DNA from 2 places in the Rhizobium sp. CCGE531 genome. Region 1 is predicted to be linked to the other one. Evidence: predicted binding sites of a transcription regulator. Region 1 holds the regulator's gene; the other holds the start of a gene.
What was found. The regulator LexA, encoded in region 1, represses DNA repair genes until DNA is damaged. The targets are predictions, from matches to a motif close to TGTTCNNNNTGTGTTCNG.
Positions count from the first base shown of each region.

Region 2: a site for LexA is predicted at 10,568-10,585, ahead of CCGE531_RS18870 (helicase-related protein). Genes of this name have one in related genera too.

Region 1 covers NZ_CP032684.1:1,924,901-1,940,415, reverse strand. The annotation lists gene pdhA (pyruvate dehydrogenase (acetyl-transferring) E1 component subunit alpha) at 1-984, opposite strand, end outside; gene CCGE531_RS09435 (septum formation initiator family protein) at 1,142-1,453, opposite strand; gene eno (phosphopyruvate hydratase) at 1,675-2,949, opposite strand; gene kdsA (3-deoxy-8-phosphooctulonate synthase) at 3,099-3,938, opposite strand; gene CCGE531_RS09420 (VOC family protein) at 3,935-4,822, opposite strand; gene lexA (transcriptional repressor LexA) at 5,245-5,967, shown strand; gene CCGE531_RS09410 (ComEC/Rec2 family competence protein) at 5,948-8,401, opposite strand; gene gltA (citrate synthase) at 8,692-9,981, shown strand; gene lpxB (lipid-A-disaccharide synthase) at 10,008-11,189, opposite strand; gene CCGE531_RS09395 (LpxI family protein) at 11,186-12,067, opposite strand; gene lpxA (acyl-ACP--UDP-N-acetylglucosamine O-acyltransferase) at 12,069-12,884, opposite strand; gene fabZ (3-hydroxyacyl-ACP dehydratase FabZ) at 12,881-13,354, opposite strand; gene lpxD (UDP-3-O-(3-hydroxymyristoyl)glucosamine N-acyltransferase) at 13,347-14,414, opposite strand; gene bamA (outer membrane protein assembly factor BamA) at 14,466-15,515, opposite strand, start outside.
Region 2 covers NZ_CP032684.1:3,875,293-3,890,807, forward strand. The annotation lists gene thiP (thiamine/thiamine pyrophosphate ABC transporter permease ThiP) at 1-1,397, shown strand, start outside; gene CCGE531_RS18840 (ATP-binding cassette domain-containing protein) at 1,390-2,118, shown strand; gene CCGE531_RS18845 (M48 family metalloprotease) at 2,494-3,921, shown strand; gene CCGE531_RS18850 (RNA polymerase factor sigma-32) at 3,961-4,824, opposite strand; gene CCGE531_RS18855 (CarD family transcriptional regulator) at 5,232-5,804, opposite strand; gene fdxA (ferredoxin FdxA) at 6,203-6,541, opposite strand; gene CCGE531_RS18865 (RNA-binding S4 domain-containing protein) at 6,748-7,152, opposite strand; gene CCGE531_RS18870 (helicase-related protein) at 7,156-10,326, opposite strand; gene CCGE531_RS18875 (DUF3309 family protein) at 11,564-11,719, shown strand; gene CCGE531_RS18880 (YMGG-like glycine zipper-containing protein) at 11,761-12,015, shown strand; gene CCGE531_RS34305 (hypothetical protein) at 12,271-12,444, shown strand; gene phbB (acetoacetyl-CoA reductase) at 12,575-13,300, opposite strand; gene CCGE531_RS18890 (acetyl-CoA C-acetyltransferase) at 13,462-14,643, opposite strand; gene CCGE531_RS18895 (hypothetical protein) at 14,627-14,881, shown strand; gene phaR (polyhydroxyalkanoate synthesis repressor PhaR) at 14,884-15,456, shown strand.

The DNA.
Region 1 (15,515 bases):
ATCGGCGCTGTCTGCGACGATGTCGCGGACATTCTTGTCGATATCCTTCAGATCGTCTTCGCTCGCCCAGCCCTTTTCGAGAAGGCGAATACGGACCTGCTCGATCGGGTCGTGCTCGGAGCGCATCTTCTGCACTTCGTCCTTAGAACGGTACTTGGCCGGGTCGGACATGGAGTGACCACGATAACGATAGGTCAGCATTTCCAGGATGATCGGGCCCTTGCCGGAGCGGCAATGCGCGACGGCTTCGTCAGCCGCGGCCTTGACGGCGCGTACGTCCATGCCGTCCACCTGGATGCCGGGAATGCCGAAGGATGCGCCGCGCTTGGAGAAATCGGCCTGCGCCGTGGCGCGCGCCGTCGACGTGCCCATGGCGTAACGGTTGTTTTCGATCACGAAAATGACAGGCAGCTTCCAGAGCTGCGCCATGTTAAAGCTTTCGTAGACCTGGCCCTGGTTGGCGGCGCCGTCACCGAAATAGGCAACGCTGACATTGTCATTGCCGCGATACCAGTTGGCAAAGCCGAGACCGGTGCCGAGCGACACCTGGGCACCGACGATGCCGTGGCCGCCGTAAAAATTCTTCTCCTTGGAGAACATGTGCATCGAGCCGCCCTTCCCTCGGGAATAGCCGCCCTGGCGTCCGGTGAGCTCGGCCATGACGCCGCGCGCGCTCATGCCGGTTGCCAGCATATGGCCGTGGTCGCGATAGCCGGTAATGACCTGGTCGCCATCCTTCAGCGCCAGCTGCATGCCGACGACGACAGCTTCCTGGCCGATATAAAGGTGACAGAAGCCGCCGATGAAGCCCATGCCGTAAAGCTGGCCGGCCTTCTCCTCGAAGCGGCGGATCAGGAGCATCTCACGATAAGCCTTGAGCTCCGCATCACGATCGAATTCTGCGATCGGGCCGCCATTGGTTTCCTTGGCGGGCCTTGATGCTGTCTTACGGCTGGAAACGGTCGCGTTTTTTCGCGGCGCCATTCAACCCTCCCTGTGTGAGTAGCCTCGTTTTATGGTGAGGCGTAACATAGGCAAGATTGTTCGCCACAGCAATGCTATAATTGCATGGCTCATATTCTTCGCAAATTGTTGATATAACTTACAAAAAGTCGATTAACCTGAATTCGGTTAATTGCGGCTATTTGTTGAAGATGACGATTTCGTTCGCCTTGGAATAGGTCAACTGATAGCGCGCATATTGATCGAGCATGTCCTTGTCCAAGGAGCCGTCGCTCAAGAGCGTGACCTCCTTTTCAAGGTGCTCGCGCCTGCCGACGAGATCTGCCAGTTCCTTGGCGCGGTCGATGCGACGCTGCTCGAATACTTCGGTCGCCTTCAGGCCGTAGTCGCCATGGATGCAATGATAACCGAAATAGCTCACAAAGGCGATGGTGATGGCGGGAAGGATGAAACGCCCGAACTTTCTCTTCTTATGATACTTTGTCCACATACTCGCTCGAACGCTCTGGCTTTAAGCAATCCCGCTCCAAAGCCAATGCCGCTTCGGACAAGATCACATCAAATCAAACACCTAGAGCTAATGTAACCGGCAGAGATTAACCGTCCGTTGACTCTAACTGCGCGGCCCAACAAAAAACCGCACCCGAAGGCGCGGTTTAATTTCAGCGAATACTCTCGTCGCGGATCCAAGCGGATCCCGCTGATCAGGCATCAGCCGCGCAGGATGGAACGGCCGGCATACTTTGCCTGCGGGCCGAGCGCTTCTTCGATGCGGATGAGCTGGTTGTACTTGGCGAGACGGTCGGAACGCGACAGCGAGCCGGTCTTGATCTGGCCGCAGTTGGTGGCAACGGCGAGATCGGCGATCGTGGAGTCTTCCGTTTCGCCCGAGCGGTGCGACATGACGGCCGTGTAGTTGGCCTTGTGCGCGGTCTCGACAGCATCGAGGGTTTCGGTCAGCGAGCCGATCTGGTTGACCTTGACGAGGATCGAATTGGCAACGCCCATGCGGATACCGTCGCGCAGGCGGGCGGAGTTGGTGACGAACAGGTCGTCGCCGACGAGCTGGGTCTTCTTGCCGATCAGGTCGGTCAGCGTCTTCCAGCCTTCCCAGTCGTCTTCGGCCATGCCGTCTTCGATCGAAACGATCGGGTACTTGGCGGCCAGTTCGGCCAGGTATTCGGCCATCGCGCCGGATTCCAGCGTGCGGCCCTCGCCTTCGAGCACGTACTTGCCGTCCTTGAAGAATTCGGTCGAGGCGCAATCGAGGCCGAGGGCGATTTCTTCGCCCGGCTTGTAGCCAGCCTTTTCGATGGACTTCATGATAAAGTCGAGGGCTGCCGGGGCGCTGGAGAGGCCCGGTGCAAAGCCGCCTTCGTCACCGACGTTGGTGTTGTGGCCCTGCGATGCCAGTTCCTTCTTGAGGACGTGGAAGATTTCCGAGCCCATGCGCACGGCGTCGCGGATGGATTCCGCGCCGACCGGCAGGATCATGAATTCCTGAAAGTCGATCGGGTTATCGGCATGGGCGCCGCCGTTGATGATGTTCATCATCGGAACCGGCAGGAGGCGGGCATGAGCGCCGCCGACATAGCGGTAGAGCGGCAGGTTGGCGCTTTGGGCGGCAGCCTTGGCGACCGCAAGCGAGACGCCGAGGATGGCGTTGGCGCCAAGGCGCGACTTGTTCGGCGTGCCGTCGAGTTCGATCATGATGTTGTCGAGCTGGATCTGGTTTTCGGCGTCCATGCCGCCGATCGCATCGAAGATTTCCGAGTTGACGGCTTCGACGGCCTTCTCGACGCCCTTGCCATGGTAGCGCTTGCCGCCATCGCGAAGCTCGACGGCCTCATGCGCGCCGGTCGACGCGCCCGACGGAACCGCCGCGCGGCCCATGCTGCCGTCTTCGAGGTAGACATCGACTTCGACGGTCGGATTGCCACGGCTGTCGAGAATCTCGCGGGCGATAATGTCGGTGATTGCGGTCATGATAGCTTCCTGCTCGCTGGTTTATAAATCGATTTAAATCGTCTTAGTCGAAGGCACGGAAATTTCAATGCCGATCCGCGCGCCGATTTGGCACTCCTGCAGGCCGCGTAAAGCAAAATCATGTCAGCCTGTTGAATGCCTGATATTTCTTAGGCCTTGGCCACGGCGTCAAAGGCCAGCAGCTTTTCCAGAAGCCGCGGCATATCCTTCAGATAGACCATGTTCGGGCCGTCCGAGGGCGCGTTATCCGGGTCCTCATGCGTCTCGACAAAAACACCTGCAACGCCGACAGCGACAGCGGCGCGCGCCAGCGTCTCGACGAATCGGCGGTCGCCGCCGGTGGAGCCGCCCTGCCCGCCGGGCTGCTGCACGGAATGGGTCGCATCGAAGATGACAGGCGCGCCCATAGCCGCCATGATCGGCAGCGAGCGCATATCCGAAACCAGCGTATTGTAGCCGAAGGAGGCGCCCCGCTCGCACAGAAGAATATTCGGATTGCCGCTCTCATTGAGCTTGGCAAGCACGTTCTTCATATCCCAGGGCGCGAGGAATTGACCCTTCTTGACGTTGACAACACGGCCGGTCTGGGCGGCGGCAACCAAAAGATCGGTCTGGCGCGACAGGAAAGCCGGGATCTGCAGGATATCGACCGTCTTGGCGACGATGGCGCACTGCTCCTCCGTGTGAATGTCGGTCAAAACCGGAAAGCCATATTCCCTCTTGAGGTCGGCAAAGACTTCCATGGACTTTTCCAAGCCGATGCCACGCTTGCCTGACAGAGAGGTCCGGTTCGCCTTGTCATAGGAGGACTTGTAGACAAGGCCGATGCCGAGCTTACCGCAGAGCTCCTTCAGGACTCCGGCGACCATGAAAGCATGGTCACGGCTCTCCATCTGACAGGGGCCGGCAATCAGCGACAGCTTGGCGGCATTGGAAAAGAGGACCTTGGAGGCACCCTCGCCGACGGTGACTTCGGAATTCGTGCTCATGCTATCTCCTCGAAGGCGAATAATGCGCCCTGTCCGGGCGCCAGCCTTGCCAGTATACGATTGTTCTTACGCGTGTAAGTGACGCCGTTAGCAGTGAAATGCGACGATGTCACGGAAAGATCGCGCGTCTTGAAAAGGATTGCGCGTGCCCTCAGCCCGGGATCGCTGGTGTGAACCGGCAAATCGTAGAATGCTTCCATTCCTTCCGGCGTCAAAAGTTCGACATCGGCATTGGCAGCCTTGATCGTCAGGCCGAAGGAGTGCTTGATGACTCGCGGACCGCCAACGATCTCTTCGAAAAAGGTGCGATACGCCGCTGGTTTCAGCGCGGAAAGCGCCACTCGTGCGATGCCGGTCACGCCGTTTTCGTGACGCTCGAGCACGCCGCGGTCGGTCGGCAGCGGATTGATGCGCTGGCAGCAGAAGGCCAGGAAATCCGGCGCGCGCAGATCGGCCGCAAATGCGAGGCGAAAACCGGCCGTGGTTTCCGTTCCGTCCGGCATCTTCATCTGCCGGGAGAAATCCAGCATGCGTCCGGCCGAGATCGCCGCCACCTTGAAACGCTCGTCATCGCCGACGGCATCGTCCGTACCGAAAACCACGGCCGAAAATCCATCCTCGGCGACGCGGAAGCGATAGGCCTGGTCACGCGCAACGAAGACATTGCCGTCGGCAATACTCGTCTCGCATTGCTCCTGGGATGCCACGCCCAAAGGTTCGAGATAGGTCTTGTCGGCAAGGAAGACGCAGGCATTTTCGGTGCCGAACGGATGGCGGGCGTCCGGCGCCACCGTGAAGCCGAGCTTGCCCAGCCGTTCGCGCGCCAATGCGATGTTGACGGTCGGCAGCACGAGATGATCCAGCGGATGCGGCGACAAAGTCATGGTTCCCCCTGTTTGCCTGCAAAAGCAGATTTGCGCCCATACAAAGCTGAATTCAAGACGAAAACCAAGCCGTGAAGGCGCGCGACAATGGAAACCGGACGCAACCCTGGCAACTGGACCGCACTGATTCTCAACTGTAGCCGGCTTATGCGGCGGATCGTCGTCTTCATCCGCACATCAAGATCCGGAGATGGGCCTGAAGCGTTCACGAAACGAACAGAGCGGCATTTCTCATATTTATCGATGGATTAGCGCGGATATAACTCTCAAGGGTTTTCAGGCGATCCATTCGATGGCGGCAATTATTTGATCCGCCCGGCAAGGCTTTACCGAAATTTAAGCACTTGCGGAACACATATGGAACATATAGTGTCCGTTCTGGATTTGTTTCACGGTTTTTCTTGATTTGGGGTTCCAAGACGATGTTGACGCGCAAGCAGCAGGAACTGCTTCTCTTCATTCACGAGCGGATGAAGGAGTCGGGAGTCCCGCCATCTTTCGACGAGATGAAGGACGCACTGGATCTGGCATCCAAATCCGGCATTCACCGTCTGATCACGGCGCTCGAGGAACGCGGCTTCATCCGCCGCCTGCCGAACAGGGCGCGGGCGCTCGAAGTCATCAAGCTGCCGGAGGCCTATAATTCAAGCCTGCAGCCGCGTCGCGGCTTTTCGCCGAGCGTTATCGAGGGCAGCCTCGGCAAACCTCAGCCGGTCGCGCCGCCCGCCCCGGCAAAGGTTGCGAACGACGACCACAATAGTTCCGTATCGGTACCGGTCATGGGGCGCATCGCTGCCGGCGTTCCGATTTCCGCCATTCAGAACAATACGCATGACATTACCGTTCCCGCCGATATGCTCGGCTCCGGCGAGCATTATGCGCTCGAGGTCAGGGGCGATTCGATGATCGACGCCGGAATTTTCGATGGCGACACAGTCATCATCCGCAATTCGACGACGGCCAATCCCGGCGATATCGTCGTTGCGCTCGTCGACGACGAAGAGGCAACGCTGAAGCGCTTCCGCCGCAAGGGCGCCTCCATCGCGCTGGAAGCCGCCAATCCCGCCTATGAAACCCGTATCTTCGGGCCGGACCGCGTCAAGGTCCAAGGCAAGCTCGTCGGCCTTATTCGGCGCTATCACTGACCGGTGATTGTGGCGCGATCGGCGTGCCGGACTTGTCTGCGCGCCAATCGTAAGTTCGATGCCGTGTCCATGGTCGTCGAGGGTTTTCGAATGCTGCGGAAATGATCGGCGTATCGGCGCCGAGGGTCATTTCAAGAGAGCCGGTTCTTCGCAGTGTTGCGCCCGTTATGAGCATTGCGCCGGAACGGCAATGATCAAGCCGCAGCCGGATCGGCGTCACGACGATGTTTGCAGTATCGCAAGCCGGCGGCAGATAGGCGGCATTTTCGATGGTGACCAACATGGCGCCGTTATCAAGCATCGCCACGCACCATGCGCCTTTCTGACAGGCGAAGCTTCCCTGCATCGTCCTGTCGAGCGCTTCTTCCATTGCCTTGCGCACAGCATTCTGCTCTTCCCCGCTTAACCGGCGATGGCGATCGGTCGTCTTGTTGATCTGCGGAAGCCGGCTATCGCCAGGGAGAATGGTGGGCGGCTGATGTTCGGTTGCGACCAGTGCCTTCCGCCATTGTTCGAAAATGAAAGCCTGCGGCCTTTCGCGATTTGTGGCGAGTATATCGTCCTGCCGCAGCGCAACCAGGACACCATCCTCGGAAATCATCAGATCCGGCTTCGGCACGCCGGAGCCGAATGCCGCCACGCCGGTGGATGAGAGCAGCAACAGCAGGCCCAAATGGCGAAGCCGGGTCCGCAGCATGGTCATGATCAGGAAGCCGGCAATGAAGATCGGCAGCAGCCAGGCTGGCTGGCGGCCGAAGGTGATGTCGCCTCCCCAGCCAGCCACGGTTTTGGCGATCAGGATGACGAGTTCCAGTCCCTCTCCGGTGACTTTCCAAAACGGCCCGTCCAAGCCGAAGGGCATGAGCAGCATTGCCACCATGCCAAAGGGCATGACGATGAAGGAGACGACCGGCATGGCTGCGAGGTTGGCGGCGAGACCATATGTCGCCAGCCGATGAAAATGCTCGATCGAGAAGATGGCCGTCGATGCGCCGCCGATGAACGAGGTCGACAACACGCCGCCGAAGAAGCGCGAGACAAACAGCAGCGGGCTTAGCAGACGGATCCGCGAGAGAATGTTTTCGCGATGCCGCCGTCGTTTCCATAGCGAATAGCCCGACACCAGCGCCAGCGTCGCTGCATAGGACATCTGAAAGCTTGGACCAAGCACCTGCGACGGCGACAGAACGAGGATGACGATGGCGGATAGGGCGACATTGCGAAGGCTGAGCGACGGCCGATCGAAAAGCACGGCCACCAGCATGATCGCCATCATGATGAAAGCGCGCTCGGCGGATACGCCGAAGCCGGAAATAAGGTAATAGGCCGTTACCGTCAAAAGCGCGCCGAAGGCCGCGAACTTCTTGGTCGGCCAGGCCTGCGCAACTCCCGGAAACAAACTGAACAGATAGCGCAGGCCGATATAGAAGATGCCGGCCGACAGCGCCATGTTCAGCCCTGAAATTGCAATGATATGGGTGAGACCGGCAATTCGCAGCGACTCGGTCGTATCCTTGGAGATCGCACGTCGCTCATCGGTGACGAGCGCTGCGGCAAAGGCGCCCGTATCTCCCGGCAAGGTTTCCCTGATCCGGTCGCCAATGCTGTTGCGCAGGCCAGCAAGCCAGATATCGGCCTTATCCAGCAGCGGCTCCGCGAGATTATCACCAGACGGGGACAATCGGGTCGGGGTGCCGTAGGCGAAACCGTTCGCACCGATGCCATTGAAATAGGAGCTGAAGGCGAAATCGTTGAGGCCTGGCAGTGCCGGTCCTGCCGGCGGTGTCAGACGCGCCCTGCCCTGCATCCGATCACCGAGGTTAAACGGCTCCACCTGCTTGCGGACGAAGATCGTGATCCGTTCCGGCGAACGGCGAATTGTGGGCTTTTCCGTTGCCTCGACCCGGACGACATAGCGCCAGCCTCCATTGTCATAGGATTCGCGTCGCTCGATCCTGCCGGTGACGGTCGTCGTCACCGCAGAGTCGAGCATGACAGTGGAAGCCCGCCAGCTTTCCCATTGAGCCAGTGTCATACCGAGACAAATTAGCATGCCGGCGAAAAGAAGGTGGCGAAACAGCCTCCCCGCTTCTCGCCGGAGCGCGAAGCTAGCGGCAAAGACAAACAGGCCCGCAAGCACGGCTTGCGGCGGCGGATCGCTGCCAGCTTCAAACCAGAAGATCGCACCGAGACCCATATAGATCGGCGCGAAAAGGACGGCCCGGCCATGTGAAGCCTCCTCTTCGACCAGCCGGGCAATACTGCCTCGAATGCGGCCCGCGATCAAAAGGAAGCGCGATGTCAGCGGCGCCAGATCCTGCGTCCGCTCCCCTTGCGGTGCCTTGGCGCGGAGCACAATCGTCGCAACAGCAGGACGAAGCTGCGGAGGCGCAGCGACATCCCGACCATCTTCCCGCTGCTCCGCTGCCTCCAAATTAGGCACCCGCCGCCGCCCCCGCGTAAAACCACAGCTTTTGCGCGATTTTTGCCGTCACTATCTGGTGATTTCAACCGAAATCGTCATGAGAGAGACCAAATTGAGCCGGTTTCCCGACGCGGCACGATCAGTGACGCTGCTGCAGTGCCCAAAAGTTGATACTGCAATGCACAATTCGGCACTAGGATAACTTGGCATTAGGCTCTGGATCATATAGCTAGTCGGTAGTCGCTTAACCTTTTGGCGCTTTTTATGGCGTCAATCCCGCCAAATCTTGGAGGATCAGCATGACGGAACAAAGCGCGAAACTAACTTGGGGTGAAAAGACGGTCGACCTGCCGGTCAAGACCGGAACCATCGGCCCGAGTGTCATTGATATTGGTGCCCTTTATAAGAACACCTCCACGTTTACTTACGATCCTGGCTTCACCTCGACCGCATCGTGCGAGTCCAGCATCACTTATATCGATGGCGACGAAGGCGTTCTGCTGCATCGCGGCTATCCAATCGATCAGCTGGCCGAACACGGCGATTTCCTGGAAGTATGCTACCTTCTTCTCTACGGCGAGCTGCCGACGACAGCGCAGAAGAAGGACTTCGACTATCGCGTGACCCACCACACGATGGTGCACGAGCAGATGTCGCGCTTCTTCACCGGCTTCCGCCGCGACGCGCATCCGATGGCCGTCATGTGCGGCTGCGTCGGCGCGCTCTCCGCCTTCTATCACGACTCGACCGACATCACCGATCCGCATCAGCGCATGGTCGCAAGCCTGCGCATGATCGCCAAGATGCCGACGCTCGCCGCCATGGCCTACAAGTACCATATCGGCCAGCCTTTCGTTTATCCGAAGAACGATCTCGACTATGCGTCGAACTTCCTGCGCATGTGCTTTGCCGTTCCGTGCGAAGATTATGTCGTCAATCCGGTGCTCGCCCGCGCCATGGACCGCATCTTCATCCTGCATGCCGACCATGAGCAGAACGCTTCGACCTCGACGGTTCGCCTGGCAGGCTCTTCCGGCGCCAATCCGTTCGCCTGTATTGCAGCGGGCATCGCCTGCCTCTGGGGTCCGGCGCACGGCGGCGCCAACGAAGCAGCACTGAACATGCTCAGCGAGATCGGCTCCGTCGACCGCATTCCGGAGTACATCGCCCGCGCCAAGGACAAGAACGATCCGTTCCGCCTGATGGGCTTCGGTCACCGCGTTTACAAGAACTACGATCCGCGCGCCAAGATCATGCAGAAGACGGCGCATGAGGTTCTCGGCGAACTCGGCATCAAGGACGATCCGCTGCTCGACATCGCAATCGAGCTCGAACGCATCGCTCTGACGGATGAATATTTCATCGAGAAGAAGCTCTATCCGAACGTCGACTTCTACTCCGGCATCACGCTGAAGGCTCTCGGCTTCCCCACGACCATGTTCACCGTTCTGTTCGCTCTCGCCCGCACCGTCGGCTGGATCGCTCAGTGGAACGAAATGATCGAGGATCCGCATCAGCGCATCGGCCGTCCGCGCCAGCTCTATACCGGCGCACCGCTGCGCGAATATGTGCCTGTTTCCAAGCGCTAAGCTTCGGAATTGAAACAAAAAACCGGTCAGAGATGACCGGTTTTTTTATGGGACAAAACATCCAGGAGAATCGCCGCCGCCTTGTCGCCCGGCGGCTCCTCCGTTTGCATTCGGTGCCAGACGAGATCGTAGCCCACAAGCATCGCGGCGCGCTCGGGAGTATCGTTCGACAGGCGCTCCATGTAACGAGCCAGCAGGCCGGGCCGCAAAACATCGTTGATGAGTTCCGGCACCACGGCGTAGTCGGCAATCAGGTTCGGCAGGGCCGCCGACCATACCTTGATGCGCGACATCACGAACCTGGCCAGCCACTCCGTCTTATAGGCCGAAACCACGGGAATGCCAGCAAGGCTCAACTCCAAGATCACGGTGCCTGATGCGGCCATGGCGGTATCAGCCTGTCCAAAAGCCTCCCATTTCGCCTCCTGACCGACGAGGATTTCCGGTTTGACGCTCCAATTTTCGAGAAGCAAACGCACGAGGGCTTCTTGCTTCGGCACCGTCGGCAGCAGATAGCGGACATCGTCATTTCGCCGACTAAGCTCTTCGGTAGCCCGCTCAAAAACTGGAAGAAGTTGGCGGATTTCCGAAGCGCGCGATCCCGGGAGAAGAAGGACTGTCATCTTAGCATCGGCGGCAGTCGTGCTGCGCAAAGCGCGCCGGCGACGCGCCTCCAGCAGGTTGGCATCCACCGTCAGCCGATGGCCGACATAGGTCGTGGCCGGACCGCCCAGGCGCTGCATCGCGGCGGGTTCGAACGGCAACACGGCCAGTACATGGTCGACATAGGCGAGCATCTTCTGCGCGCGATATTCCTTCCACGCCCAGACGCTGGGGCAAACATAATTGACGATCGGAAGATCAGGCAGAGCCTTGCGCACCCTCTTCGCGACGCGATGGGTGAAATCAGGGCTATCGATGATGAGAAGCACGTCAGGCTTTGCGGCAATGATGGCTTCGGCCGTCTGCCGGATGCGGGCAAGCAGCTTCGGCAGACGCTTGATGACCTGGATGAAGCCCATGATCGACAATTCGGAATAGTCGAAGAGCGAGCGCAAGCCCTGCGCTTCCAATGCCTCGCCGCCGACGCCCATCAGCTCGACGGGGCCGTCGTAACGACTCTTCAGGGATGCAACGAGATCGCCCCCCAGCAGATCGCCGGAAACCTCGCCGGCAACGACGGCAAGTTTCAAAGGCGCACCGCTCACATGAAGCCCTCCGCGCTCAAGCCACGATCGATGCCACAAACGAAAATGCCGGCTTCGTCCGCGGCGGCGATGACAGCCTGCCGATCGAGGATCAGCGCTCTCCCCGCTTCGACGGCGACGCCGGCGAGACCGGCTTTCCTGGCGTTCGACACCGTAGACACCCCTATGGACGGCAGGTCGGCCCGGACATCCTGTTGCGGCTTGCAGAGCTTGACGAGCACGCCCCGCCGGCGCGTCGAGATGCGCCCCGCCGCGCGCAGTTCGGCAACCCGCTCGATCATCTTGTCCGTGCCCTCCGCGCCTTCCAGCGCGACGACACGCCCACCGACGCTGACGGCGCCCTGACCGACATCCAGCAACCCCAGCGCATCGGCGGCCTTCGCACCTTGCGCGATATCGCGCAAATCCTCTGCGGACGGCGAGTGGCGGCCGAGCGGACCGGTGGTCGCCAGCAGATCGGGCGCAATTTCATGCGCTCCAACGACTTGAACGCCGCCGGCTTCGATCAAGCGGATGACCATTTGCAGCACGGCATTGTCGCCGCCGGAAAGAAGCGTGCGGATAGTCAGGGGCAATTCTTTGATCACACGCCACGTCGGATGGATCTCGCGCCAGGGCGGACGACGCGCGACACCGCCCGACATCACGACGCGGTCCACGCCATGACGGCGGAACATCGCCTCCAGGCCCGCGAAGTTGCCGACACCGAGATTGGCATGATCAAAGGCGGACCAGTCCCGATCAGCCTCATCCGTTAATGCGATGATGACGGGATTTTCACCGGCCTGGCGGGCGGCGTCGGCGACATAAACCGGCAAAAGCCCGCTGCCTGCGATAATCGCCAGCCTGCCTTTGCCGCTTTGGCCGGCCGAAACCACCTCAGCTCTTGCCGCGATTGGGCGACGACAGGGCACGATCGCTATCGGCTGCGATGAAATCGAGGATCTCTATCACTTCCTTGCAATCGGCATATTCGTCGCGGATCGCGGCGGCGTTGTCGCGGATCGAGCCCTCGCCTTCGAAGATGGTCTTGTAGGCGCGTCGAACCCTGTGAATAACCGCGCGGTCTACGCCTGCACGCGACATGCCGACGATATTAAGGCCTGAAAGCACGCCAGGATTGCCGTTCAGCATGCCGTAAGGGATGACGTCATAGCTCGCAGCCGAAAGTCCACCGACAAAAGCCTGCCGACCGATGCGCGTGAACTGATGGACGGCGCAACCGCCACCCAGGATGGCGCGATCGTCGACGACCACATGCCCTGCCAACATGACGTTGTTCGACATGATGACATTGTTGCCGATGCGGCAATCATGCGCGACATGGGAATTGGCGAGGAACAGATTATTGTTGCCGACAATGGTCTTGCCGCCGTAATCGGCAGTACCGGTATTGATGGTCACGCCTTCGCGGATCGTGCAGTTCTCACCAACATCCAGCGTCGTCTCTTCGCCGCCGTGATGAACGCTCTGTGGATCACCACCGACGATCGCCATCGGAAATATCTTCGTTCCCTTACCGATCGTCGTGCGGCCAGTGACGACGGCATGCGTCAGCAATTGGACATTGTCATGCAGTACGACCTTGGGACCTACGTGGCAGAAAGGCCCGACTACGACGTTCTCGCCGATGGTGGCACCATCCTCAACGACCGCGAACTTATGAATGCTCGCGCTTTTTGCGATGCTGCTCATGCCTCGTCTTGATCCTTCCTCACAATCATCGCTCCGATATCGGCTTCGGCGACCAGGGAGCCATCAACCTTCGCGTCGCAATGGAATTTCCAGATCGTGCCACGCTGCTTTTGCTTGACGACATGGAACTCGACGCGGTCACCGGGAACGACCGGCTTGCGGAAGCGCGCATTGTCGATCGTCATGAAATAGACGAGATTGCCGCCGATGCCATCCTTGCGAGCGCAGATCGCGCCGGCGGTCTGGGCCATGCCTTCGATAAGCAGCACGCCCGGCATGATCGGAGAACTCGGAAAATGGCCGGTGAATTGCGGCTCGTTGGCCGTCACGTTCTTGATGCCGATCGCGGAATTATCGCTATCGATCTCGATGATCCGGTCAACCATGAGCATGGGATAGCGATGCGGCAAAAGCTTCATAATTTCCAGAATGTCAGCCGACGACAACGACGCCTTGGCTTCTTCAGTCATGCTCCGCACTCCCGTCTTTCTTTTCCCTGGCTCCTGACCGCTTTGCGATCTCCGCCGATTCCCTTAGAAAATCCCATAGAGGCCGCGCTGGAAGGCCTGCATAGCGCTCTCCGGCCGGAATGCTGTTCATCACGCCGCTCTTGGCACCGATCTGCGCGCCGTCGCCGATGTGAATGTGACCATTGAGGCCCGCCTGGCCGCCAATCTGCACGCCATCTCCAATCACCGTGCTGCCGGCGATGCCGACCTGGCTGACGATAGCACAATGCCGACCGATGCGGACGTTATGTCCGATCTGGACCTGGTTGTCGATCTTGGTGCCTTCGCCGATCACGGTATCATCCATGGTGCCGCGATCGATCGTTGTATTGGCGCCGATCTCGACATTGTCCTGGATGATGACGCGGCCGATCTGAACGATCTTGACCATGCCGCGAGGCCCAGGCGCATAACCGAAACCGTCTTGGCCGATGCGCGTACCATTATGGACGATGACGCCATTGCCGAGATAGGCACAGAGCACGCTCGCGCCGCCGCCAATGCTGCAGTTGCGTCCGATTTTCACGCCTGGCCCGATAAGGGCATTGGCGCCGATATAGGTGCCCTCGCCGATCTCGGCGCCAGCGCCGATGATCGCGCCCGGCTCGACGCCGATATTGGCCTCCAGCTTCGCCGTCGGGTCGATGATGGCCGCCGGTGAAATCGTTCCCGGGTTCGCCGCGAATGTGACCGGCCGCATGGCTTGCGGATGCAGCAGGCCGCCGGCAATCGCAAAATCCGTATGCGGCTTCTTCGACAGAAGCACCGGAATATGGTCGGGAACGAAAGATTTCAGCGCCGGCAAGCAAATGATGGCGGAAGCCTTGCAGGTCTCCAGCTCAGCGCGATTCTTTCGGGAAAGGATATAACAAATATCACCCTCGCCTGCCCGATAGACGGGGGCGATAGACCTGATGGCGACCTCCGCAGAGGCCGCATCAGCAAGTTCCGCCCCAAGATGCTCAGCCAGTTGCCTTAAGCTGATGCCGCCATGGGGCGGGAAAAAACCAGTATGTTCCATAAGCACCAGCTCCAGAACGGTGTTCAAGCCCGAAGTTCTGGACTGCCGATATCAGAACTGGTTGGCGATGCCAAACCGGAAATTCTCAACCTTGTCGTAATCTTCCTTGAGAACCGGCACGGCATAGTCGACACGGATGACACCGAACGGCGAAGACCAGATCAGGCCAGCACCGAGCGAAGCTCGGATCGAGCTGTCGTTATGGAGCGTATCGCCGAAGAGATTCGCCTTGTTGCCGTAGAGCGAACCTGCGTCGGCAAAGGCTGCGATACGCAGACCGATGTCCTGCGGTATACCCGGCATCGGCATGCTCGCTTCAGCCGAAGCCGTGAAGTAGGTCGTACCACCGAGCGGATCGCCATGCGACGAACGCGGGCCGATACCAGCATTCTCGAAGCCACGGATTTCGCGGCCACCGAGCGTGAACTGATCGAAGACGTTCAGCTTGCCGTCCGTCGGCATCACATAACCGGCACCGACCGTCAGCGAGCCGATGATATCGGCTTCGTCGCTGATCATCTTGTAGTAACGAGCCTTACCGCTCAGCTTGTAGAAGTCCGAGTCGCCGCCGAGACCAGCATATTCATGCGTGAACTTGGCGATGATACCTTCGCGCGGCAGATTCTGGTCATCAAGCGTGTTGTAGGTAAAGGTCTGCGAAAGAGTCGACTGAGTCCAAGGACCGTTCTCGACGAGGTTGACATACGGAGCGGAAAGATTGTTCTGCCAATCATTCGTGCCGTCGTAGGTCAGGCGCTTGTAGTTATAGCGCAGGGTCGTCGCGAAGTTCTCGGTGATCGGCGCGGTGACGCGCAGCGAGAAACCTTCTTCCGAGTAGTCGTAGAAATCGTCGCTCGACGTCTGGTTCTTGAAGATATCGAAACCAGCGGCAAGGCGATAGCCGAGGAAGTAGGGCTCGGTGAACGAGATGTTGTAGGTACGGTTACCTTCCGTGCCGGCACCAGCAGCGATACGGATGTACTGGCCGCGACCGAGGAAGTTCTTTTCTTCGACCGAAGCTTCGAGCAGCAGGCCACCGTTGTTGCCGACAGCGTAACCCGCGCCGATACCGAAGGAGCCGGTCGGCTGGTCTTCGACGTT
Region 2 (15,515 bases), 2.0 Mb from region 1:
GCCAGCCGCGCTTTCCCGGCCGGCTATGGCTGCTCCGGCTGATGGCCGTGCCGATGGGCTTGCCCGTGCTGATCGGCGCGCTCGGCCTGCTCGGCATATGGGGCCGGCAGGGATTGTTCAATCAGGCGCTTGCAGCGCTCGGCCTGTCGCAGCCCGTCAGCATCTATGGCCTTGCCGGCATTTTGCTCGCGCATGTCTTCTTCAACATGCCGCTCGCCTGCCGGCTGATGCTGGCCGGGCTGGAGCGCGTTCCGGCGGAATATTGGCTTGTGGCCGGCGGTCTCGGCATGCGGCCCGCCTCGGTCTTTCGCTTCATCGAATGGCCCATCCTGCGAGGCCTCATTCCGGGCATCGCCGGCCTGATCTTCATGCTCTGCGCCACCAGCTTCACCCTGGTCCTGATCCTCGGCGGCGGCCCGGCCGCAACGACGCTGGAGGTAGCGATCTATCAGGCGCTCCGCTTCGATTTCGATCCCGGCCGCGCCGTGATGCTGTCGCTGCTGCAGATCGCCGTCACTCTCCTCATCCTCGGCGCCATGACGCTGTTTCGCGCGCCTGACGACCACGGACTGACCAGCGGCCGCGCGCTCCACCGCATCGATGGGCAAGGGACGACTGCCCGATGGATCGACGCTCTTCTGCTGTCTGCCGCCACACTCTTTCTCGGCCTGCCGCTCGCTTCCATCGTGGTGACCGGGCTCGAGGCGAACCTTCTGAAACTCGCCGGCCAGCCGATCTTTCTGCAGGCGGCCGTTACGAGCCTGGCGATTGCGCTCGCCGCCGGCCTTCTGGCAGTCTTGATATCCTTTGCCATCATTCGCGCCCGATCGGTGATATCGGCGGATCGCCGCAAGACCGTCAGCCTGTGCGGCCTAGCGCTCACGTTGAGCGCAAGCTCGTCCCTTATTCTGCTCGTCCCACCGATCGTGCTGGCAACCGGCTGGTTTCTGGCGCTGAGACCATTAGGCGATCCCAGCCGCTTCGCCGCCATCCTCATCGTTGTTATCAATGCGCTGATGGCGCTGCCCTTCGTCATTCGCGTCGTCGAGCCGGCCTATGCAATCCATGTCAGCCGCACCGAACGGCTGGCGGCGAGCCTCGGCCTTCACGGCATGGCCCGCCTTCGGCTGATCGATTGGCCGGGTCTGCGCAAGCCGTTCTTCACCGCGCTCTCCTTCGCCATGGCGCTGTCGCTTGGTGATCTCGGCGCTGTCGCCCTCTTCGGCTCGGATAGCCTCATGACCCTGCCCTGGCTGGTCTACAGCAAGCTCGGCAGCTACCGCACGAACGACGCCGATGGATATGCCTTGATCCTCGGCCTGGTGTGCCTTCTTTTGACCATCGCCGGCACGGCCGGCCAAGGCACGCGCGATCATGAAAGCAGGGGAAATGACTGACGGCCACGACATGAAGGAACAGGGCATCGCCATGGCCGGCGTCGAGCTGCGCCTCGGCACGCATGACTTTCGGTTCGACTGCACGTTGCCGCAGGGCAAGATCATCGCCATTGCCGGGCCGTCGGGATCTGGAAAGTCGACCTTCCTCAATTTAGTGGCCGGGTTCGAACAGCCCGATCGCGGCCGCATTCTGCTCGCCGGACAGGACGTGACCGGCCTGCATCCCGCCGAACGACCGGTGTCGCTGGTCTTTCAGGACAACAACCTCTTTGCCCATCTCGATCTCTTCACCAATGTCGGCCTTGGCATCAACCCATCATTGAGGCTTTCGGCACAGGACCGGCAAAGGGTCTCGGGGGCCTTGGCGCGCGTCGGCCTGCCCGGTTTCGAGAAGCGCAAGCCGGGAACGCTCTCCGGCGGCGAACGGCAACGCGCCGCGTTCGCAAGGGCGCTCGTACGCGACAAGCCGATCCTGCTGCTGGACGAACCCTTCGCCGCCCTCGATCCCGGCCTGCGCTCCGGCATGGTCGAACTCCTGAAAGCCCTGCATCGCGAGAGCGGCAATACGGTGCTGATCGTTTCGCACGATCCGGCCGAGGTGCGGCGTCTTGCCGACCACGCCGTCTTCATCGACGGCGGCGCGATCAGGCTTGCCGCCTCCCTCGAGACCTTCCTGAAGGCGGGCGATATTCCGGCTCTGACCACATTTCTGCAGCATTGATTGCGCTGCAGCATCCTGCTGTCGGCTTTGCCTTAATTTCGTCGCGCCGAACGGCTGAAAGTCCTGGGAAATGCTTGCTAAAATACAACGCCGCCACATTTAAACGGAGTCTCGCTATGCAACCGGTGCTAAAATCGGCTACAGCAGGGGTCGGAGACCGCCCGGGCAAATGCGGACCGATGGGGATGCAAGCAACCTTTATCGGCGCGCGACGATGAGCAGCCCGGTAACGATCAACCGGATTTGGCGCCAAGCCGGCATGGCAGCGAAATGAGTGGGACACTGGTACTGAAGCAGAGCGAACGAGCAGAACGAAGGATCAGCGTGACCGTCGCAGCCCGTGTGCGCCGCCTTGCCCCGCTCCTTGTCGCTGCCATGGTGCTGGACAGCTGCCAAACGGTGATGGACCAATCCTACCAGCCGAGCGTTTCGCCCTCCGCCAATCCGCAGATCGTCTCCGAGGTACAAAAAAACGATCCGCGCGCGCAGATGGGCGCACGCGAGCATCCGCGCATCCTCGCAAGCTATGGCGGCGAATACAAGGACGCCAGGACAGAGCGGCTTGTCGCCCGTATCGCCGGCGCCCTGACCAGCGTGTCGGAAAACCCGCAGCAATCCTATCGCATCACCATTCTCAATTCGCCCTCGATCAACGCCTTCGCGCTTCCGGGCGGCTATCTTTATGTGACCCGCGGCCTTCTGGCGCTTGCCAATGATGCTTCCGAAGTCGCTGCCGTGCTGTCGCACGAGATGGCGCACGTGACAGCCAATCACGGCATTGAGCGGCAGAAGCGCGAAGAAGCCGAAGTCATCGCCAGCCGCGTCGTTTCGGAAGTCCTGTCGAGCGATCTGGCCGGCAAGCAGGCGCTCGCGCGCGGCAAGCTGCGTCTCGCCGCCTTCTCGCGCCAGCAGGAACTCCAGGCCGACGAGATCGGCATCCGCACACTCGGCCAGGCGGGCTACGATCCCTATGCCGCCACCCGCTTCCTGAACGCGATGGAAGACTACAGCCGCTTCATGTCGGCCAATTCCGATGCCGACCAGAGCCTGGACTTCCTTTCGAGCCACCCGAGCACGCCGCAGCGCATCGATCTCGCCAAGGCGCATGCCCGCGAATTCGGCGAGGAAGGCAAGGTCGGCGACATCGGCCGCGATTATTACCTGAACGGCATCGATGGCCTGCTCTATGGCGACAGCCCCGAGGAAGGCTATGTGCGCGGCCAGACCTTCCTGCATGGCGGCCTTGGCATCCGCTTCGACGTGCCGCCCGATTTCCGCATCGACAACAAGGTCGAGGCCGTGATGGCGACTGGCCCGGGCGATATCGCCATTCGTTTCGACGGCGTTGCCGACAGCCAGAACCAGAACCTGACGAATTATATTTCCAGCGGCTGGGTGACAGGCCTCGATCCCTCCTCGATCCGGTCGATCACCGTCAACGGCATGCCTGCCGCCACCGCGCGTGCTTCCGCCGATCGTTGGGATTTCGATGTCACCGTCATCCGTGACCGCACGCAGATCTTCCGCTTCCTGACGGCCGTACCGAAGGGGAACATCGCTCAGCTCAACCAGACGGCGGACGTGCTACGGTCGAGTTTCCGGCATATGACGCCGGACGAAGCCGCCTCGCTGAAGCCGCTCAGGGTCCGCGTCGTCACCGTCAAGCCCGGCGACACGATCACGACGCTCGCCGCCCGCATGATGGGCACCGACCGCAAGCTCGACCTGTTCAAACTGATCAACGCCCTACCGACCGGGGCGACGATTGCACCGGGCGACAAGGTCAAGATTATTTCGGAATAGCAATCGGTCTATCGTCTCTCGGCCGGAAGAAGACCCTTCTCAGGCATAGGTCGCCATGCGGGGATCCGCATCCACCAGCGCGTTGCGGAGCTTGTCCATCGCGCGGCTTTCGATCTGACGCACGCGCTCCTTGGAAATTCCGAGATCGGCGCCGAGTTCCTCGAGCGTCGCTCCATCCTCGACGAGGCGGCGTGCCTGGATGATCTTCATCTCGCGTTCGTTGAGGTGCTTCAGCGCCGAGGCAAGCCATATGCGACGGCGTTCACCGTCGATCATGTCGGAAACCTGCTCGTCCGGAAGCGGCTCGTTGCTGATGAGAAAATCGATCCGCTCCGCGCTTTCGGAATCGCCCGATATCGAGGGCGCCTGCAGGGACGTATCGCTGCTGGAAAGGCGCGCATCCATCGTCTGCACGTCGGCAAGGCTGACGCCGAGCGCAACCGCGATTTCCTCATGGATGGACTGGACGGTAACGCCTGAATTGCTGCGGGCGAGCTTGGCGCGCAGGCGGCGAAGATTGAAGAACAACGCCTTCTGCGCCGAACTCGTGCCACCGCGCACGATCGACCAATTGCGCAGAATATAATCCTGGATCGAAGCGCGGATCCACCAGCTTGCATAGGTCGAGAAGCGAACTTCCCGTTCCGGCTCGAATCGGGCGGCCGCTTCCAGGAGACCGACATAGCCTTCCTGCACGAGATCGCTCATCGGCAGTCCGAAATTGCGAAATTTGCCCGCCATGGAAATGACGAGGCGCATATGGGCGGTTGCTATCTGATTGCGGGCGCCGCGATCATCGTGATCCTTCCAGCGTATAGCAAGATTATGCTCTTCGTCGCGATCGAGATAGGGGGCAGCCATCGCAACTTTGATCATGCGTCGATCTGCAGACATATTCGTCATACGCATCTCCTAGGTTCGGCCTCAAATCGTCTGTAATGCCGCAGTCGACGAAAAGGGCAGCAAGTATCGTTTCCGAACATCGCTGCTCGGATGGAAATCAATGAATGAAATTCAAATTGGAGACCGATATCCGGTTCACCGGATAATCGATGACTAGTCTTGTTCGATCTCAGCGAATGGGTCTGACGATTGAAGCATGCTCAGATCGCCGGGGGGCTTCAAATGAAAACGCATAGGCCGGTCCTCGTGAATGTCGATAAAACAGGCCGTTCGGAAACTTCTCCCCACTGGAGTGCACCCACACCGACCGCTAACACGAGGCTTAAACGCGGCAGAAGCAAAAAGGTTCCAAAGAAAAAACCCGGCACGATGGCCGGGTTTTTTTAAGCAGGATTGGCGCTCTGGCCTTATGCGGCTTCGTCCTGGGAATCGTCTTCCTCGACGACCTTGCCACGCTTCGGGCCTTTGTTGAGATTGATCTCGACAAGGCGAACGGCTTCCGTTTCCGACATCTTGTTGACGGCTGCAATTTCGCGCGCCATGCGATCGAGCGCAGCTTCATAGAGCTGACGTTCGGAATAGGACTGCTCCGGCTGGTTCTCGGCGCGATAGAGATCGCGAACCACTTCAGCGATGGAGAGCAGATCGCCGGAATTGATCTTGGCATCATATTCCTGGGCGCGACGCGACCACATGGTGCGCTTCACGCGGGCTTTGCCCTGCACGACCTTCAGTGCCCGCTCGACGAAATCCGTCTCGGAAAGCTTGCGCATGCCGATGCTCATGGCCTTGGACACCGGCACCTTCAGGCGCATCTTGTCTTTCTCGAAGTCGATTACGAACAGCTCGAGCTTCATGCCTGCGACTTCTTGTTCTTCGATCGCAGTGATCGTGCCGACACCGTGGGCCGGATAAACGATCGCTTCACCAGTTTTGAAGCCATGGCGTGCTGCTGAAGGTTTTTTCTGCTGGGTCGTCATTCTTTTCAAAAACTCCCTGTTACGCGCCCGGTTGGGCCCGGGGGCCGGGTCAGTCAGGCCCGGATGAGACGGATGTACCGTCGGGTCACTTCATCCTGGTCCAGCCAGACTTATGCAAACAGAAACCCATCCATCGCGATCCGGGACCCGACAACACAAATCGTTGATATGTCAAGGAAACCGCGTACGGATTGGTGATTTGCTTTCGTGATGGTTTTGGGCATGCGAAATGCCGCAGTGGATCAGTGTGAGGAACCTATCACAAAAATCTGAGGAAATCAATAATTTGCTGCGCGCGCGCCAAAAAGGCCACGGTGACCGCCATGCGGCCCAGCGGCAGTGATTCGCTTTCTGCGATATCGACTACACCTTTATCGACGGCCTGTCACGGCCCTCGATCAGTCGCCGGTTCCTGGGTTTGTCGAGAAATACTTCTCGAACTTCCCCTGTTCGCCGTCCATCTCCTTGGCTTCCGGCAGCGGGTCGCGCTTGACCGTGATGTTGGGCCAGATGGCGGCATATTCCGTATTGATCTTCAGCCACTTGTCGAGGCCCGGCTCCGTATCGGGCTTGATCGCCTCGGCGGGACATTCCGGTTCGCAGACGCCGCAATCGATGCATTCGTCTGGATGGATGACGAGGAAATTCTCGCCTTCGTAGAAGCAGTCGACGGGGCAGACTTCCACGCAATCGGTATATTTGCAGCGGACGCAATTATCGGTCACGACATATGTCATGAAGTACTCCAGGAATGTCTCTAGCTTCCGCGGACGCGCAACCTGGAACGTCGCACCGTCCCGCGGAGCCGAACGGGCAAACGAATGCGTCATACGCAAACGCGCCGCCCGGCTGGTTACCGGCAGGTTGATGGTGAGGTATCGACTTTGCCAGCCAATTTCAAGGACAAACAATCTTGAAAGCAGCCTGGAACAGGCAGAGTTTTCTAATCGTCGTCGGAGATCAGGCGGTCGATTGCACGGCGATCGCGCTTCGTAGGTCTTCCGCTCCCCGGCGCACGCAACGCCTGCTCGAAAGAGGTGAGGCGTTTTGTCTCATCCGGCGGCGGCGTCAGATCCTCATAAAGCAGCTTGGCTTCCTCGAAAGGTCCCCTGCGCTCGCCGGGAGCACGCACGACGAGGACGACATCCCGTCGCTCCAGCGAGAGCTCGATGCGGTCGCCGGCCTTGACGCCGAAACTCGGCTGCGCGATCCGCTCGCCATTCACCCGCACGCTGCCGTTCTGAACGTAGAGCTGCGCCAACGAGCGGGATTTCACCATGCGGGCAAAAAACAGCCATTTGTCGATGCGCTGGCGCGAACCGGAAAATGGCTGTTTCTCGTCCGTCATGGCCTATTTCTTCATCTGCTCCTTGAGGGCAGCGAGCTTGGCGAAAGGAGAATCCGGATCGATCGGCTTTTCCTTGCGCGGCGGCTTGGCTTCGAAGCGCAACGGCTGCGATGCGCCGCGATTGTTGCGATTGTTGCGATCGTTCCGGTCGTTGCGTTCGCCACGCTCCTGACGATCGCCACGGTTGCCCTGCTGCGGACGACCGCCCTCGCCGTTGCCGCGCGGTCCCTTGTCGCCGCCGCCGCGATTATCACGGCCATCGCGACGATCACGCCCCTCGCGGTTGCCTTCACCACCGCTGGCCTGCTGCTCGCCACCACCACGGCGATTGCCCTGTTGACCACGGCCCTCGCCCTGCTGGCCGCGACGGTCACCATGACCACGGCCACCCTGGCGCTGCTGATTGTCGCTACGGCCACCCAGCCGCCAGAGCAGGACCGGCTTCGGCTCGATAGGTTCGCCAGCAGCTTCCGCAATGGCAGCGGCTTCCACAACGGCATCGGCTTCTGCAACGGCAGCGGCTTCCACAGCCACGGGGGCGGCCTCAGCCGATGCATCGGCGGGCGCTGCCGCTTCCTGGGAAGCGGCCTCTGCTTCCTTAGCCGGCTCTTCGGTTACGGCATCGGCGTCGTCATCATCAGTCTTTTCGGCAGCGGTTTCCGCGGCCGGCGGCGCCGGAACTGCGGCAACATCCTGCTGAGCAAGGAAAGCGGTTGCTTCCTCGGCCTTCACGGAATCGGCGCGATAGCCGAGACCCTTGAGGATTTCCTCCATGTCCTCGAGCGTCGCGCCGAGAATGGAGAGCATCGCTGTCGTCGTGGTGAAGCGACGGCCGTCATAAGCGCCTTCGGGGCGCGAAGCCTGGCCGGGCTTCCACTGCAAGAGCGGACGGATGAGATCCGCCAGGCGCTCGAGAATGTCGATGCGAACCGCGCGCTTTCCAAGGAAGCGGAAGCCCGCAAGCTTGTAGAACATGCGCTCGTAGCTCGGATCGGTGACGACCGAGGTGCGGCCGGCGGCAAGAACCGGGATCAGGTCGCCATAGCCCGGCTTGTCCAGGCCATCGTTCTTCAGAGCCCACAGCAGCGTGATGAGCTCGGCCGGAGCCGGCTTCAGCAGCGCGGGGACAAAAATATGATAGGCGCCGAAGCGAACGCCGTAGCGGCGCATGGAGGCGCGCCCATCCTGATCGAGCGACTTCACCTCCTCGGTGACGTCGCGGCGGAACAGAACGCCGAGATTCTCCACCAGCTGGAAGGCTAGCCCCTTGGCGAGGCCCTGCAGGTCCTCTGCGCGCTGGAGATCGTCGAGCGGCTTCAGGATCGTGCTGATATGATGGTTCACGAAGCGCTCGATGCGCGAGGCGACATGATCGCGCGCATGGCCCGTCAGCTGCTCGTCGGCGAGCAGGATGACGCGCGGACGCATGACATGATCGCTCCCCGACAAACGCGCCACGGGATCGCCGAGCCAGCGCACGAGTCCATCGGCGCTGATCGCAAGATCACTGTTGCCAGCCGCATGCAGGCGCGCGGCGCGCGCCTCAAACTCCAGAGACAGCGCCTTCTGGGAGGCTGTCTGGACGGCCTTCGCATCCGGCCCCTCGGTGCCCGCAATAGGCGTGAACCGGAATCCGGTCAACTGCCCCACATGATGCCCCTCAACGAAGACATCCCCATTCACACTGATTTCAGCTTCCAGCATCGCATTCTCTCTCAGGCGCTTCATGAGCACAGATGTCCTGCGATCAACAAAGCGTTTCGTCAACCTCTCATGTAACGCGTCAGACAATCGATCTTCGATTTCCCGCGTCTTTTCTTGCCAGTGTGTCGGATCGGCAAGCCAGCCGGGCCGGTTCGACACATAGGTCCAAGTCCTTATCTGCGCGATTCGCGCCGAAAGCGTGTCAATCTCACCATCCGTCCGATCGGCGCGATGCACCTGTTCGGCGAGGAACTCCTCTTTCACCGTGCCATAGCGCACCAGGTCGGAAAAGAGGGCGGCGATGAGATCGGCGTGCTGGGCAGGCGTAATGCGCCGATAGTCGGGAAGCGCGCAGGCCTCCCATAATTTCTCAACCCGAGCCGGGTTGCTGGCAAGATCGACTATCTCCAGATCGCGTGACAGATATTCCAATGCCTGCTGGTCTACCGCAGGCAGCGCCCGCGTCAACCCCTGCACGCGAGGCGAGCCTTCCAAACTGGCGCGCAACGCCGCGATTGAGGAAAAATCGAAAGTCTTGCTGCGCCATTGCAGCACTTTCACCATGTCGAATTCGTGTCCCTCGATCCGGCGTACCAGCTCGTCGTCGAAAGGATCGACCTGTCCGGTCACCCCGAAGGTGCCGTCCTTCAGGTGGCGGCCGGCGCGGCCGGCGATCTGGCCGAGCTCGGCGGGATTGAGGTTGCGGAACTGATAACCATCGAACTTGCGGTCCTGGGCGAAGGCGACATGGTCGACATCGAGATTGAGGCCCATGCCGATCGCATCGGTCGCAACCAGATATTCGACATCACCGGCCTGGTAGAGCGCCACCTGTGCATTGCGGGTCCGCGGGCTCAGCGCGCCGAGAACGACGGCGGCGCCACCGCGCTGGCGCCGGATGAGCTCCGCGATCGCATAGACCTCGTCGGCGGAAAAAGCCACGATCGCCGTGCGCTGCGGCAATCGCGTGATCTTCTTCTGCCCGGCATAGAAGAGATGCGACAGCCGCGGCCGCTCCAGGACGGTGATCCCGGGCAGAAGCTGTTCGAGGATGGGCCGCATCGTGCCGGCACCCAATAGCAGCGTCTCGTCCCGGCCACGCAGATGCAGGATGCGGTCCGTGAAGATATGGCCGCGCTCGAGATCGCCTGCGAGCTGAACCTCGTCGATGGCGACGAAGGAGGCACGCGTCTCGCGCGGCATGGCCTCTACGGTGCAGACCGAAAAGCGGGCATTGGGCGGCGATATCTTTTCCTCGCCCGTGACAAGCGCGACATGCTGAGCCCCGACCTTCTCGACGACGCGCGTATAGACCTCGCGGGCAAGCAGCCGCAGCGGCAGGCCGATCACGCCGCTGCCGTGCGCCACCATGCGTTCGATGGCATAATGGGTCTTGCCGGTATTGGTCGGTCCGAGCACCGCGGTCACGCCGCGTCCGCTCAGGATCATGGGCTGCGAAGTCTGTGTCATTGGTCCGTGCATGGGCGAGAAACCACCGTCTTTCGATCAGCAAGTTCCCCTGGGAGGAAACGAAGAGATGACGACCATATGCGACAAAGGCAAGACCCGAATGAAAAAACAACCGCAACAACAATCGATTTCATTATTGGCGGCCTCAACCAGGAGCTACATTTATCCTGCACCTCATGCGAGTCCCGGCGATTCCGGAACAGCTTGAGAACGAATCGGAGACGAATCGCTGACTCGACGTCGTTCTTTTTTTGTTCACTACAACATGTGGATTTAAATGAAAAGATTCCCACCAAATGCTGAATCTCGTTTTCACGCCTTTTCCACGAGAAAAGGAGTCAAGTGGAGAATCCGAAGCCGGCGAAAATCGACGTCTTTTATGGTTAATTGTTTGTAAATGATGCAGTTTCCCAGAATGCCGCTCCTTCCATTAAGATTCGGGCCAAAGCCGGAACGAATCGGCGACGAATCGCGGATTCCAGCCGATTCTGTTTTTGTTCCACACAATATCTAGCACTTCCTGGACCAAAACCCATAGGACTCCGAATGGTTGAACCCGCGATTCGAGCCGAATCTGTAATTGCGATCAATCTTTTAACGAGCGCAAATATAATGAATCTGCAAACACACGCATAAGCTGTTCGCATCGGCACCTCAATCGAGGCCGGAGCGAAGCGGATTTCACGGCTACATATTTGTATTTCGCCAGGACAGCATCGAAATATGGAAAGCGGCATGGGTGCGGAATGTCTCCGCCGGCCTATTCCGCGCGAACCGATCGGGAGCATGAAGGCATCATCCTGCGAACATCCGCCTTCCGCTGGATTCCGCTCATTTTGCACGCCCGGGACGTACAAAAAGGCCTCCATATTAACCAAAGTCCAAACGCAGAACGAATCACCGACGAATCACGGACACGCCCCTTTTCTCGTTTCGTTCACCGCAACATATTGTATTTTAATCATATTTTAACCATAAGAGCAGATCGCGGACCCTCCCTTCGCCGTGCGTATCATGCGGTCGCGTTAACATCCGGCTGATCGCGGCGGCGCCGACGTCTAGGCATTTTTATTTCTTAGCCGGAACAATTTTCAGCGACGCAAGTTTCTATCTGCAGAATTGGGGAACTCCACCCATTCACCAAGGAACCGATTCGAGCTGGAGCCGCTGAAGCATAGTGCCGGATTGAACGACATTGCCGGTGCTATTCAAGCGATGGACATGGAGGAGACATATCATGCTTGGTACGGTATTGCTTATCATACTGATTCTGCTGTTGGTCGGCGCGCTTCCCAGCTGGGGTTACAGCCGGGCATGGGGCTACGGTCCATCGGGCGGTCTCGGGCTTGTTCTCGTCATTGTACTCATTTTGCTATTGATGGGGCGGATTTGATCCGCGGGTCATTGTTCAAACTTCACCAGGGAGCTAACACCATGAAGAAGATCATCGTCGCGATCGCCCTTGTCGGCGCTTTGGCGTCGTGCACCGCAACGGAAAAAGGGACTGCCATCGGTGCCGGCACCGGCGCCCTGATCGGCGGCGTAGCCACCCATAGCTGGGGCGGCGCGGCAGTCGGCGCTGTCGCCGGTGGCGTCGTCGGCAATCTTATCGGACGCTCCCATGAGCGGCGCGGCTATTGCATCTATCGCGACCGCTATGGCCATCGTTATGAGGCTCGTTGCCGCTAAGGCTTGACTGCTCGCGACCGGCCGTTCCGGCGGGTCGGTCGCGACCATCCGGCCCGCGGGCCGGGCGCTAACGCATGTCGCGCAAAAGTGTGTGGCGGTTTTGCGATAACGACATGCGCAAAATCAAGAGCTTAAAGCCAAGGAGCGAATCTGAAAGATCGCGACGCGCTTTAAGAGCCAGAATTTCTGAGGAAATCCTCTTCCCGCGCGCTCAGTCGCGGGAAGGACGCAGTGTTTTGAGAAAGGAACGGCATCATGGCCGCAATCATCGCAAGCATTGCAGCACTCGCGCTCATCGGCACCACTTTTTACGCGCTTGGAAGCGCAGCAAGAGCACGGAACAAGGAGAAGCGGCGGGAAGCACTGGAAGCCGTCATCCTGGAATTCAAACCACGACAGCGACAGCAGGCAAATTCAGGCCGGGGATGATTGCCGGGCCGGCCCGGCAATCCTGTCCATGATGCGAACGGCCAAGAAAAGCCGCTGCGATTTTCCGTCCGGAATGCGCAAAAACAAGAAGATAGAGCGCTTTCGCGATTCGAAGAAAAGCGAAAATGCTTTAGACGAAGAACTGGCCGCCATTGGCTGATATCGTCGATCCTGTAATGAAACCGGCGTCGTCGCTGGCAAGAAAGACAGCTATGCGGGCGATTTCCTCGGGCTCGCCCAGGCGCCCCACCGGAATCTGCGGGATGATGCGCTCGTTCAATACCTTTTCCGGCACCGCCAGCACCATTTCCGTACCGATATAGCCGGGGCAAATGGCATTGACCGTTATGTTCTTGGCAGCGCCTTCCTGGGCAAGCGCCTTGGTAAAGCCTAGATCGCCCGCCTTAGCGGCGGAATAGTTCGCCTGCCCCATCTGCCCCTTCTGACCGTTGATCGAGGAGATGTTGATGACGCGGCCGAAGCTGCGATCGCGCATGCCCTGCCAGACATGGTGCGTCATGTTGAACAGGCCGGTGAGGTTGGTATTGATGACCTCGTGCCACTGCTGCGGCGTCATCTTGTGGAACATGGCGTCGCGGGTGATGCCGGCATTGTTGACCAGGACTTCGACATGGCCGAGATCGTGCTCGATCTTGGCGATGCCCTTGCCGCAGGCTTCGTAATCGGTCACATCCCATTTATGGACGGCGATGCCTGTCACATCGTGGAAAGCCCGGGCCTTCTCGTCGTTGCCGGCATAGGTTGCCGCCACCTTGTAACCCGCATTATGCAGCGCCATCGAAATGGCCGCTCCAATGCCGCGCGTGCCTCCGGTTACCAATGCCACTCTGCTCATGTGCCACTCCCCTTTGTTGCTGCGGAGACGGGACGCCCGAAGGCCGGGTCGCCCGCTCACTTCACCACTTCTTCTGGAAAATTCCTTTCAAGACGCCCTAGAGCATGATGCCGAAAAGTGTGAGCGGTTTTCGGACGACATCATGCTCTATTTCTTTGATTCTAGAGCGCCTCGAAGCACATGGCGACACCCATGCCGCCGCCGATGCACAGCGTGGCGAGCCCCTTGCGGGCGCCGCGGCGCTTCATTTCGAACAGCAGCGTATTGAGGACGCGGGCACCGGAGGCGCCGATGGGGTGGCCGATGGCGATCGCGCCGCCGTTGACGTTGACGATCGACGTATCCCAGCCGAGGTCCTTGTTGACGGCGCAAGCCTGGGCGGCAAAAGCTTCGTTGGCTTCGACGAGATCGAGATCTGCGACGGACCAGCCCGCCTTTTCCAGCGCCTTGCGCGAGGCCGGAATCGGCCCGGTGCCCATGATCTGCGGATCGACGCCGGCGGTTGCCCAGGAAACGATGCGGGCGAGCGGCTGAATGCCGCGGCGCGAGGCTTCCGCCTCGGTCATCAGCACGGCGGCAGCCGCGCCATCATTGAGACCGGAAGCATTTGCCGCAGTAACTGTGCCGTCCTTATCGAAGGCGGGCCGCAGTTTGGCCATCGAGTCGATTGTCGCGCCGTGGCGGATATATTCGTCTGCATCGACCGTGATATCGCCCTTGCGGGTCTGGATGGTGAAAGGAACGATCTCGTCCTTGAACCGACCCGCCTTCTGCGCAGCTTCCGCCTTGTTTTGGGAGGAAACGGCGAACTGATCCTGCTCATCGCGCGAAAGCTGCCACTGGCGCGCAATGTTTTCGGCCGTGATGCCCATGTGATAGCCGTAGAAGGCATCCGTCAGGCCATCCTTGATCATGGTATCGATCATCTTCATGTCGCCCATCTTGGTGCCGCCACGAAGATGGGCGGCATGCGGCGCCATGGACATGGATTCCTGGCCGCCGGCGACGATGATCTTCGCATCGCCGGTCGCGATCTGCTGCATGCCGAGTGCCACGGCGCGCAGGCCGGAGCCGCAAAGCTGGTTGACGCTCCAGGCGGTCGCTTCCTGCGGAATGCCGGCCTTCATCGCGGCCTGGCGGGCCGGGTTCTGTCCTTCGCCGGCCTGAAGCACCTGACCGAGGATCACCTCATCGACTTCCCTGGCATCGACGCCGGCGCGCTCCAGCGCACCCTTGATGGCGGCCGCACCGAGCTCATGAGCCGGAACGGTTGCGAAAGCGCCGTTGAAGGAGCCGACCGCGGTGCGGGCGGCGCTGGCGACGACGATGGATGAACTGCTCATGGAAGCCTCCTCGGAAAATGAACGTGTATATGAGGCGAAACTGTCAAAGCTTTGCGCCGGAGTCAAATTGCAAGAATTTCCCGCGTACAGATTTCATGAAGCCGTCATTGCCAGCTGGAAATCCGATCAAGGGAAAGGGCTTGCCGCATCGCACAAAGCGATTGTCACCAAGCTTCTTTTGCGTCTACACTCGGGAATGGAGGAGTTTCCATACAATCAGACGGGGCCAGGAGACTGATAATGGCAAAGAATGAGGGCCAGATCGTAATCAAGAAATATGCGAATCGCCGCCTATACAATACCGGTACCAGCACCTACGTGACGCTGGACGACCTGGCGGAGATGGTGAAGAAGGGCGAGGAATTCACTGTCCAGGATGCCAAAAGCGGCGAAGACATTACGCATTCGGTCCTGACGCAAATCATTTTCGAGCAGGAATCAAAGACCGGCAACACGCTACTGCCGATTCCCTTCCTCCGGCAGTTGATCGGCTACTACGGCGATCAGATGCAGATGGTCGTGCCGAGCTTCCTCGAGCATTCCATGCGCGCCTTCACGGAGCAGCAGACGCAGATGCGCGAGCAGATCAATCGCGCCTTCGGCGAAACGCCGCTCGGCAAGAATCTTCAGCTGCCCATGCAGATGGTCGAGGAGCAGGTTCGCCGCAACACCGAGATGTTCCAGCAGGCCATGCAGATGTTCTCGCCCTTCATGAAGCCGCAGGCGAAAGAGAGCCGCAAGGCCGAAGCCAAGGATATCGACGAGCTGAAGGAACAGCTCCGCGCCATGCAGAGCAAGCTGGATAGTTTGTAAAATAAGACGGCGCAGGAAAATCGCCCGGAGTTCATGGAGAGTTTTTACCCCCCTCTGTC